Regions from separate parts of the Gryllotalpicola kribbensis genome, predicted to be linked through region 1. Evidence: predicted binding sites of a transcription regulator. Region 1 holds the regulator's gene; the other holds the start of a gene.
What was found. The regulator HrcA, encoded in region 1, represses chaperone genes, less so after heat shock. The targets are predictions, from matches to a motif close to TTNGCACTCGNNNNNNNCGAGTGCNAA.
Positions count from the first base shown of each region.

Region 2: the regulator HrcA is predicted to act here: its motif matches at 3,343-3,369, upstream of groL (chaperonin GroEL).

Region 1 is NZ_BAABBX010000016.1:121,904-126,847, forward strand. Features, by position in the region: gene hemW (radical SAM family heme chaperone HemW) at 1-1,171, shown strand, start outside; gene ABD716_RS12860 (DUF4870 domain-containing protein) at 1,164-1,535, opposite strand; gene hrcA (heat-inducible transcriptional repressor HrcA) at 1,636-2,679, shown strand; gene dnaJ (molecular chaperone DnaJ) at 2,711-3,823, shown strand; gene ABD716_RS12875 (16S rRNA (uracil(1498)-N(3))-methyltransferase) at 3,832-4,560, shown strand; gene ABD716_RS12880 (histidine triad nucleotide-binding protein) at 4,585-4,941, shown strand.
Region 2 is NZ_BAABBX010000004.1:78,469-83,412, reverse strand. Features, by position in the region: gene modA (molybdate ABC transporter substrate-binding protein) at 1-508, opposite strand, end outside; gene ABD716_RS02905 (TOBE domain-containing protein) at 505-909, opposite strand; gene msrB (peptide-methionine (R)-S-oxide reductase MsrB) at 944-1,363, opposite strand; gene ABD716_RS02895 (GNAT family N-acetyltransferase) at 1,415-1,924, shown strand; gene ABD716_RS02890 (DUF3263 domain-containing protein) at 1,941-2,198, shown strand; gene ABD716_RS02885 (LytR C-terminal domain-containing protein) at 2,245-2,829, shown strand; gene ABD716_RS02880 (cold-shock protein) at 2,992-3,195, shown strand; gene groL (chaperonin GroEL) at 3,413-4,944, shown strand, end outside.

The DNA.
Region 1 (4,944 bases):
GCCCGCGCAGGCAGCCGCCGGTGCCGAGGCGCGCGATTTCGGCGTCTACCTGCATGTGCCGTTCTGTCGCGTGCGCTGCGGCTACTGCGATTTCAACACCTACACCGCTACCGAGCTGCGTGGGGTGAAGCAGGCGGATTACCCGGACCAGGCGATCGCCGAGGTGCGGTTCGCCGCCCGCGCGCTGGAGGCATCGGGCGTGCCGGGCCGCGCCGTCTCGACCGTCTTCTTCGGCGGCGGCACGCCGACGCTGCTGCCGCCCGGTGACCTCGCGCGCATGCTCGCGGCCGTGCGCGACACCTGGGGGCTCACCCCGGGGGCCGAGGTGACGACCGAGGCGAACCCCGACTCCGTCGACGCCGCTGCGCTGCGGCAGCTCGCCGACGCCGGCTTCACGAGGGTGAGCTTCGGCATGCAGTCGGCGGTGCCGAGCGTTCTCGCGACGCTCGAGCGCACCCATGACCCCGAGCGGGTGCCGCTCGTCGTCGAGTGGGCGCGCGAGGCCGGGCTCGACGTCAGCCTCGACCTCATCTACGGCACTCCGGGTGAGAGCCTCGACGACTGGCAACGCTCACTGGACGCCGCGCTCGCCTGCGCGCCCGATCACCTCAGCGCCTACGCGCTCATCGTGGAAGAGGGCACCAAGCTCGCCAGGCAGATCCGGCGCGGCGGGGTGGCCGAGCCTGACGACGACCTCACCGCAGACATGTATGAGCTCGCGGATGCCGCGCTGGCTCGAGCCGGCTACGAGTGGTACGAGGTGTCGAACTGGTCGAAGGGGCCGGGGCACCGCTCGCGGCACAACCTCGGCTACTGGCGCGGGGCCGACTGGTGGGGCGTCGGCCCGGGCGCACACAGCCACGTCGGCGGCGTGCGCTGGTGGAACGTCAAGCACCCCGCCGCCTACGCCGCGCGCGTGCTGCAGGGCGCGTCGCCGGCGGCCGGCCGCGAGACGCTCGACGACGAGACCCGACGCGTCGAGGACATCCTGCTGAAGGTCCGCATCGCGGAAGGACTGCCGGTCGCCGAGCTCGACCGCGCCGCCCGCCCGGAGGTCGCCGGGCTGATCGCCGAAGGGCTGATCGACGGGGCGGCGGCGATCGGCGGCAGCATCCGCCTCACCCTGCGCGGCCGGCTGCTCGCCGACGCGGTCGTGCGCCGGCTTACTTGAAGAAGCGGATCGCCAGCGGGTAGGTGTACGGCTCGCCGCGGCTCGCCGCCAGGGCGCCCATGATGCTGAAGACGATGTTCACGATCCACGCGGCCGCGAGGATGAAGAATCCGACCAGCACGAACGCGAGGATCCAGCCGATGATCTCGACGATGATCAGCGTGATCTGGAAGTTGAGCGTGGTCGTCGCGTGCTGGCGGATGAGCGGGCCGCGGTCCTTGAAGACGACGTAGACCACGATCGCGCCGATGAGACCGGCGAAGAGGCCGCCGGTGACGAGGTTGAGGCCGCCTGCGATGACGTGCGTGAGGATCGCCCAGGTGCGCTCTTCGCTCTGGCGCAGCGGCGGCGGTGTGTACGACAAGGTGTGCGACCTCCATGACGCTAGTTTCGAGTCAGCGTAGCCGGGTTAGTATTGGCACTCATAGGTATTGAGTGCTAGTCGGGCGAAGGGAGCGTCGTCGATGGTTTCGGAACGTGGACTCGCAGTGCTCCGGGCGATCGTGCAGGACTACGTGGCCACCCGCGAGCCGGTGGGCTCGAAGACGATCGTTGACAAGCACCGCTTCGGCGTCTCGGCCGCCACGATCCGCAACGACATGGCTCTTCTCGAGGACGAGGAGCTGATCGCCGCCCCGCACACCTCGTCCGGTCGGGTGCCGACCGACAAGGGCTACCGCGTCTTCGTCGATCAGCTGGCAGACATCCGCCCGCTGTCGCCCGCGCAGCGGCACGCCATCGAGATCTTCCTCGGCGAATCCGTCGACATCGACGACGTTCTGACGCGCACCGTGCGCGCGCTCGCCCAGCTGACGCACCAGGTCGCGCTCATCCAGTACCCCTCGGTCTCGCGCGCCCGCATCCAGCACCTCGAGTTCGTCGCCCTGGCTCCCCGCCGCGTGCTGACGGTGCTGATCGCCGACACGGGCGTGGTCGAGCAGCGCGTCGTCGAGCTGAGCGTCGACTACGACGACGCGGCGCTGCGTGCGCTGCGCGACGCGACCAACGCCGCGCTCGTCGGCATGCCGATGGCGGATGCCTCGGCGGTGCTGCCGGCCATCGTCGACGGCTTCCCCGAGACGCTGCGCCCCCTCGCGGGCGAGCTCGTGGAGTCGGTGGGCGCGATCATTGGGTCGACGCGGCAGGAGCGGCTGATCATGGCCGGCACCGCCAACCTGGTGCGCACCGAGCACGACTTCACCGGCAGCATCTTCCCGATCATGGAGGCGATCGAAGAGCAGGTCGAGCTGCTCAAGCTCTTCGGCGAGATGGCCGCCGAACAGCACGGCGTCGGCGGCAACCGCGACGTGAGCGTGTCGATCGGCCGCGAGAACGAGCCGTTCGGCCTCGCCGAGACCTCGGTGCTGACGACGGGCTACGGCGCGGCGAGCGGGCCGGTCGCTCGGCTCGGCGTGCTCGGGCCGACGCGCATGGACTACTCCACCAACATGGCCGCCGTGCGGGCTGTCGCCCGCTATCTGAGCCGCGCGCTCGGCGATCAGGCCTGAGAATCCACGAACACTAAGGAGCCGCCAGTTCATGGCAGCAGACCACTATGAAGTCCTGGGCGTCGAGCGCGACGCGAGCGCCGACGAGATCAAGAAGGCGTACCGCCGCCTCGCGCGCGAGCTGCACCCCGACGTGAACCCCAGCCCGGAAGCCGCGGAGCGGTTCAAGCTCGTGACGCACGCCTACGACGTGCTGTCGGACCCGCGGCAGCGCGAGCAGTACGACCTCGGCCCGCAGGCGGGCCCCTTCGGCGGCGGCGCGCAGGGCTTCGGCGGCTTCGAGGACATCTTCTCGACCTTCTTCGGCGGCGGTGGCAGCAGCCGTGGACCCAAGTCGCGGCGCGAGCGCGGCCAGGACGCGCTGCTGCGGGTCGAGATCGACCTCGCCGATGTGATCTTCGGCGCTCACCGCGACCTCGAGGTCGACACCGCCGTGCTGTGCGAGCGGTGCCAGGGCTCGTGCTGCGAGCCCGGCACGCACCCCGTCACGTGCGACATCTGCCACGGCACGGGCTCGATCCAGCGCTCGGTGCGCTCGCTCCTCGGCAACGTCATGACCTCGAGCCCGTGTGGCACGTGCCGCGGCTACGGCACCGTGATCGCCACCCCGTGCGTCACCTGCCAGGGGCAGGGCCGCGTGCGCGCCCGCAAGACCATCCCCGTCGACATCCCCGCGGGCGTCGACACCGGCCTGCGCCTGCAGCTGCCCGGCCACGGCGAGGTCGGCCCCGCCGGCGGGCCGAACGGCGACCTGTACCTCGAGATCAAGGTCAAGCACGACGACGTCTTCAGCCGTGACGGCGACGACCTGCTGGCGACCCTTGAGGTGTCGATGGCCGACGCGATCCTCGGCACATCCACGACGTTCCAGGCCCTCGACGGGCCCGTCGACGTCGAGCTGCACGCCGGAACGCAGAGCGCCGAGATCCTCACGGTCAAGAACCGCGGCATCACGCGGCTGCGCGGCAACGGCCGAGGCGACCTGCGCATCGGCATCCAGGTCGTGACGCCGACCAAGCTGGGGCGCGGCGAGCGTGAGCTGATCGAGCGCTTCGCGAAGCAGTACAAGGGCGACAAGCCGAGGCTGTCGCAGTTCCAGCAGGGGCTGTTCGCGAAGATCCGCGACCGCTTTCTGAACCTCTAGGCGCGGCGGTGGCCAACTTCTATCTCGTCGAGGCGCTCGCCGGCGCGACCGTCGGCGGCCTCGTCACGGTCACGGGCGCCGAGGCGAAGCACATCGCGACGGTCGCCCGCACCCGCGTCGGCGAGCGGATGCTGGTCGGCAACGGGCGCGGCCTGGTCATGGGCGGCGTGGCCGAGTCGGTGTCGCCGGGCGCGGTCGACGTGCGCGTCGACGACGTGCGCGTGACGGATGCCGCGAGCCCCCGCATCCTGCTCGCGCAGGCGCTCGCCAAGGGCGACCGTGACGAGCTCGCGATCCAGGCCGCCACCGAGCTCGGCGCCGACGGCGTGATCCCGTGGCAGGCCGATCGCTCGGTGTCCCGCTGGAGCGGCCCCAAGCTCGAGAAGGGCCGCGAGCGCTGGGCCGCGATCGTGCGCGAGGCGAGCAAGCAGTCGATGCGGCCCTGGCTGCCCGAGGTCTCGGCGCTCGCCTCGACGAACGACCTCGTCGAGCTCGCCGCGAGCCGCCGCGTTCTCGTGCTCGAGCCGACCGCGCCGCATCCGATCACCGCCGTCGCACCCGACGGGCGCGACCTGCTGCTCGTCGTCGGCCCTGAGGGCGGCATCGCCCCCGCCGAGCTGGGCGCGCTCGAGGCTGCGGGCGCCGAGCTCGTGCGGCTCGGCGACGCCGTGCTGCGCACGTCGACGGCGGGGCCTGCGGCGATCGCGGTTCTGAACGCCGCGCTCGGGCGCTGGTGACGCCTGCTTTCGTAGACTGAGTACATGAGCGATCGCGCCCCGTCCGTCTTCTCCCGCATCATCGCGGGCGAGATCCCCGCCGACGTCGTCTACGACTCCGACCGGCTGATCGCCTTCAGAGACATCAACCCGCAGGCGCCCGTGCACGTGCTCGTCGTGCCGAAGACCGAGCAGTACGCGAACGTCGGCGAGCTCGCCGCGGGCGACCCCGAACTGCTCGCCGAGCTCGTCGCGACCGCGCAGCGGCTCGCCGCGGACCTCGCCGACGGCGACTACCGACTCATCTTCAACACCGGCGAGGGCGCGGGTCAGACCGTGTTCCACGTGCACGCGCACGTTCTCGCCGGCGGCTTGACGGAAGGCTCTCTTGCCCAACTCTGACAT
Region 2 (4,944 bases), on a different contig from region 1:
GCGAGACGCCGGTCGCCTTCTCGACCGCCGCCGTCGCGTTGCCGCACGGCACGCCGTCGGCGCAGACGTCCACCCTGATTCCCGGCCGGGCGAGGTCGGCCCAGCCCGCCAGGTGGTGGGGGTTGCCCGGGGCGGTCGCGATCTCGAGCACATTGCTCGCGAAGTCGATCGGATTCCCCGCGATCAGCTTCTGCGCCAGGGCCGTCTGCATGTTCTTCTCGTCGGCGGAGGCGAGGACGTCGGCCGGGGCTCCCTGAGACAGCTGCGTCACGAGCGTCGAGGTGCCGTCGTAGTCGAATCGCACCGTCACGCCGGGGTTCGCCTTCTCGAACGCCTTCCCCAGCGTGTCGAAGGACGCCGTGAGGCTCGTCGCCGCGAACACGGTGAGGGTCTGCGGCGCCGCCGAGGTCGCGGGCTTCGAATCGTTGTCGGATGCCCCGGCCGAGCAGCCCCCGAGCAGCAGCGCGGCGGCCACCGCCGTGGCCGCGAGCGCCGGCCGGCGCCTCATCGCGCGGCCCCCGTCGTCTCGACGCTCACATTGGTCGCCTTGACGACGGCCGTGGCGAGCGTGCCGACCTCGAGCCCCAGCTCGGTCGCCGCCTCGGCGCTGATCAGCGAGACCACGCGATGGGGGCCGGCCTGGATGTCGATCTGGGCCATGACGCCGTCGAGCTGGACCCGGGTGACGATGCCGACGAAGTGGTTGCGCGCCGAGCTCAGCACGGGTGAGCTCTCGGGCGCCGTCTTCGCCCGCTCGGTCGCGAGCCGGGCGAGGCTCGCGCCGTCGACGGTCTGGGGTCCATCGGCGGCCGCGCTCGCCTCGAGCTCGCCGCGCTCGACGAGGCGGCGCACGGTGTCGTCACTTACGCCGAGAAGCGCGGCGGCCTCGGAAATCCGCAATTGCGTCACAATGCAGACTCTAGTGACGCAATTGCGGAATGTCTCAGGCCTCGGGGGTGAAGGCGAGCGAGATGGAGTTCATGCAGTAGCGGTCGCCCGTCGGAGTCCCGAACCCGTCGGGGAACACGTGCCCCAGGTGCGAGCCGCAGTTCGCGCAGCGCACCTCGGTGCGCACCATGCCGAGCGAGCGGTCCTCGATCAGCTCGACGGCCTCGGGGCGCACGCTCTCGTAGAACGACGGCCAGCCGCAGCCCGAGTCGAACTTGGTGCCGCTCTTGAAGAGCTCGGCGCCGCACGCCGCACAGGTGTAGATGCCGGCGCGCTCCTCGTCGAGCAACTCGCCGGTCCACGGCCGCTCGGTCGCGGCCTGGCGCAGCACCGCGTACTGCTCGGGGTCGAGCTGCTCGCGCCACTCGGCGTCGCTCTTGCTGACCTTGTAGTTGGTGGACGAGACGTCTCCCATGCCGGTTCCTCTCTGCTCTTGTGAAGCTGACCTCTAAGTAAACTCGCCCGAGTGTCAGAAAGTTCCGTGATCGTCAGGCCGTTCAGCGAGCTCAGCGCTCGCGAGTTCTATGAGATCGCGAAGCTGCGCACCGATGTCTTCTTCGTCGAGCAGCGCGTCGATGAGACCGAGCTCGACTATCGCGATCTCGAGGCCGCGACGCGCCACTACTGGGTCGCCGCCGAGGACGGCTCGGTGCTCGCCTACCTGCGCACGCTCTGGGACGACGAGCCCGAGCACCGCGCGGCGCACATCGTGGTCGGGCGGGTCGTGACCAGGGCGGATGCCAGGGGAAAGGGCCTCGCCAGTCGATTGCTCGCCGCCGCGATCGCCGCCAATCCCGGCCAGGACATGGTGCTGCACGCGCAGGAGTACGCTCAGCCGCTCTATGCCAAGGCCGGGTTCGAGCCCTTCGGCGACGTCTACCTCGAGGCGGGCATCCGCCACATCGGCATGTATCGGCAGGCAGGCGGCGCAGAAGACGCGCCCATCGGCGTTGCCGGCCGGCCCGCGGCCCTGTGATCGCTAGCCTGTGCCCATGCCGCGCGCCGAGCTGACCGACCTCGAGGTCGCCGTTCTGGACTTCGAGCGGGAGTGGCTGCAGGGGCCCGCGGCGAAGGAGCAGGCGATCCGCTCTCAGTTCGGGCTTTCCGGCGCCCGTTACTATCAGATTCTCGGTCGGCTGATCGATACCCCTGCTGCACTCGCCTACGACCCCCTTCTCGTGCGGCGGCTGCTGCGGCAGCGGGACGAGCGACGCGAAGCCCGCGCCGCCCGCACCCGGCCGATCGACTGACCCGCCGCGGAACCCCCGCCCCACAAAAGGACAGACCCCAGCGCGCATGGCCCAGCAATTCCCGAAGGACCGCTTCGACGTGGTCCCGACCGACCTCGAGCGCGTCGGTGCTCACCGCGCGCCCCGTCGTCGGGGGCAGGGCCTGCTGTGGCTCGTCTGGTGCCTCGTGGCCGTTCTCGTCATCGTCGGCGCCGGGTGGGTCTACCTGCACCTGCTCGACAGCAACGTCGGGCACTCCTCCGACTCGCAGCCCACGATCACCGAGACGGCGACGCCCCAGGGAACCGGGACCGGGTCGGCGAGTCCGACGCAGACGGCCACCGCTACGCCGACGCCGACTGCGACCATCGTTCCCTCCGCCCAGCTGAGCGTGCTGAACGGCACCGGCCGGGCCGGTCTCGCCGCGAGCGCCGCCACGAAGCTGAAGGGCGCCGGCTGGGCGACGATCTCGACCGGGAACGCGCCGCAGGACGCCGCGACCACCGCCGTGTACTACTCGGACCCGGCGCAGCGCGGCGTGGCGCTCGGCGTGGCCCAGTCGCTCGGCGTGGCGACGGTCACCCAGTCCGACCAGTTCGCGGGCGCAGGGGCGGTCGTGACGGTGGTGCTCGGAGCCGATTACTCGGGCTGAATCGGGCCGGGTATTTCGTCGATATGACGGGACCCTGTCGGGGCCGTAACTTTTTGACCGATCGACGTCGATTTTCGAATCCGCCCTCCATGCCATGGCTACGATCGTGGCCACAGTGATGCGACGAAGTGCGCGCGTCCAGCAACACGCAATGGAGAAACGATGGCGAATGGAACCGTGAAGTGGTTCAACGCTGAGAAGGGCTACGGCTTCATCACCGTCGATGGCGGGGGACAGGACGTGTTCGTCCATTACTCGGCGATCGACATGAGCGGGTACAAGAGCCTCGAGGAAGGCCAGCAGGTCGTCTTCGAGGTCGGCACCGGCTCGAAGGGCCCTCAGGCGGAGTCCGTGCGGCTCGCCTAGCGCGCAGCTTCTCGTACTTACCAGGAGCCGCTCGGCATCGCGCCGGGCGGCTCTTTGCGTGCCGGGCAGCTTCTGGTCGCCATTGCCCTGTGTGACGGATGCCCCGTCATTTCTTGCACTCGTGTGGTGAGAGTGCCAGAATCGCTCTTGGCACTCGTGCGATTTGAGTGCTAACGACATCTTTCGCTGCTACGTCCGGGAGGGACGAGAAACAACCATGGCAAAGATCATTGCTTTCGACGAGGAGGCGCGTCGCGGCCTCGAGCGCGGTCTGAACACGCTCGCCGACGCCGTCAAGGTGACGCTTGGCCCCCGCGGCCGCAACGTCGTCCTCGAGAAGAAGTGGGGCGCCCCCACGATCACGAACGACGGTGTTTCCATCGCCAAGGAGATCGAGCTCGACGACCCGTACGAGAAGATCGGTGCCGAGCTCGTCAAGGAGGTCGCGAAGAAGACCGACGACGTCGCGGGTGACGGCACGACCACCGCGACGGTTCTCGCCCAGGCGCTGGTCCGCGAGGGCCTTCGCAACGTCGCCGCCGGCGCCGACCCGATCAGCCTGAAGAAGGGCATCGAGAAGGCCGTCGCGGCCGTCACCGAAGAGCTCATCGCCGGCGCCAAGGAGGTCGAGACCAAGGAGCAGATCGCTGCGACCGCGTCCATCTCGGCCGCTGACCCCGAGATCGGCGAGCTGATCGCCGAGGCGATCGACAAGGTCGGCAAGGAGGGCGTCGTCACCGTCGAGGAGTCGAACACCTTCGGCACCGAGCTCGAGCTGACCGAGGGCATGCGCTTCGACAAGGGCTTCCTGTCGCAGTACTTCGTCACCGACCCCGACCGCCAGGAGGCGGTGTTCGAGGAGCCCTACATCCTCATCGCCAACCAGAAGATCAGCAACATCAAGGACCTGCTGCCGATCGTCGACAAGGTGATCCAGGCCGGCAAGCAGCTGCTGATCATCGCCGAGGACGTCGACGGCGAGGCCCTGGCCACGCTGATCGTCAACAAGATCCGCGGCATCTTCAAGTCGGTCGCCGTCAAGGCCCCCGGCTTCGGCGACCGCCGCAAGGCCCAGCTGCAGGACATCGCGATCCTGACCGGCGGCCAGGTCATCTCCGAGGAGATCGGCCTCAAGCTCGAGAACGTCACGCTCGACCTGCTCGGCCAGGCCCGCAAGGTGGTCATCACCAAGGACGAGACCACGATCGTCGAGGGTGCCGGTGACGCCGACCAGATCGCCGGCCGCGTGCAGCAGATCCGCAACGAGATCGAGAGCACCGACAGCGACTACGACCGCGAGAAGCTGCAGGAGCGCCTCGCCAAGCTCGCCGGCGGCGTGGCCGTCATCAAGGCGGGCGCGGCCACCGAGGTCGAGCTCAAGGAGCGCAAGCACCGCATCGAGGACGCCGTCCGCAACGCCAAGGCCGCTGTGGAAGAGGGTGTCGTCGCCGGTGGCGGTGTCGCCCTGATCCAGGCGGGCGCCAAGGCGTTCGACAAGCTGCAGCTGACGGGCGACGAGGCCACCGGTGCCAACATCGTCAAGGTCGCCATCTCGGCCCCGCTCAAGCAGATCGCCACCAACGCCGGCCTCGAGCCGGGTGTCGTCGCGGCCAAGGTCGCCGAGCTGCCCGTCGGCCACGGCCTCAACGCCGCGACCGGCGAGTACGGCGACCTGCTCGCCCAGGGCATCCTCGACCCGGCCAAGGTCACCCGCTCGGCGCTGCAGAACGCCGCGTCGATCGCCGGCCT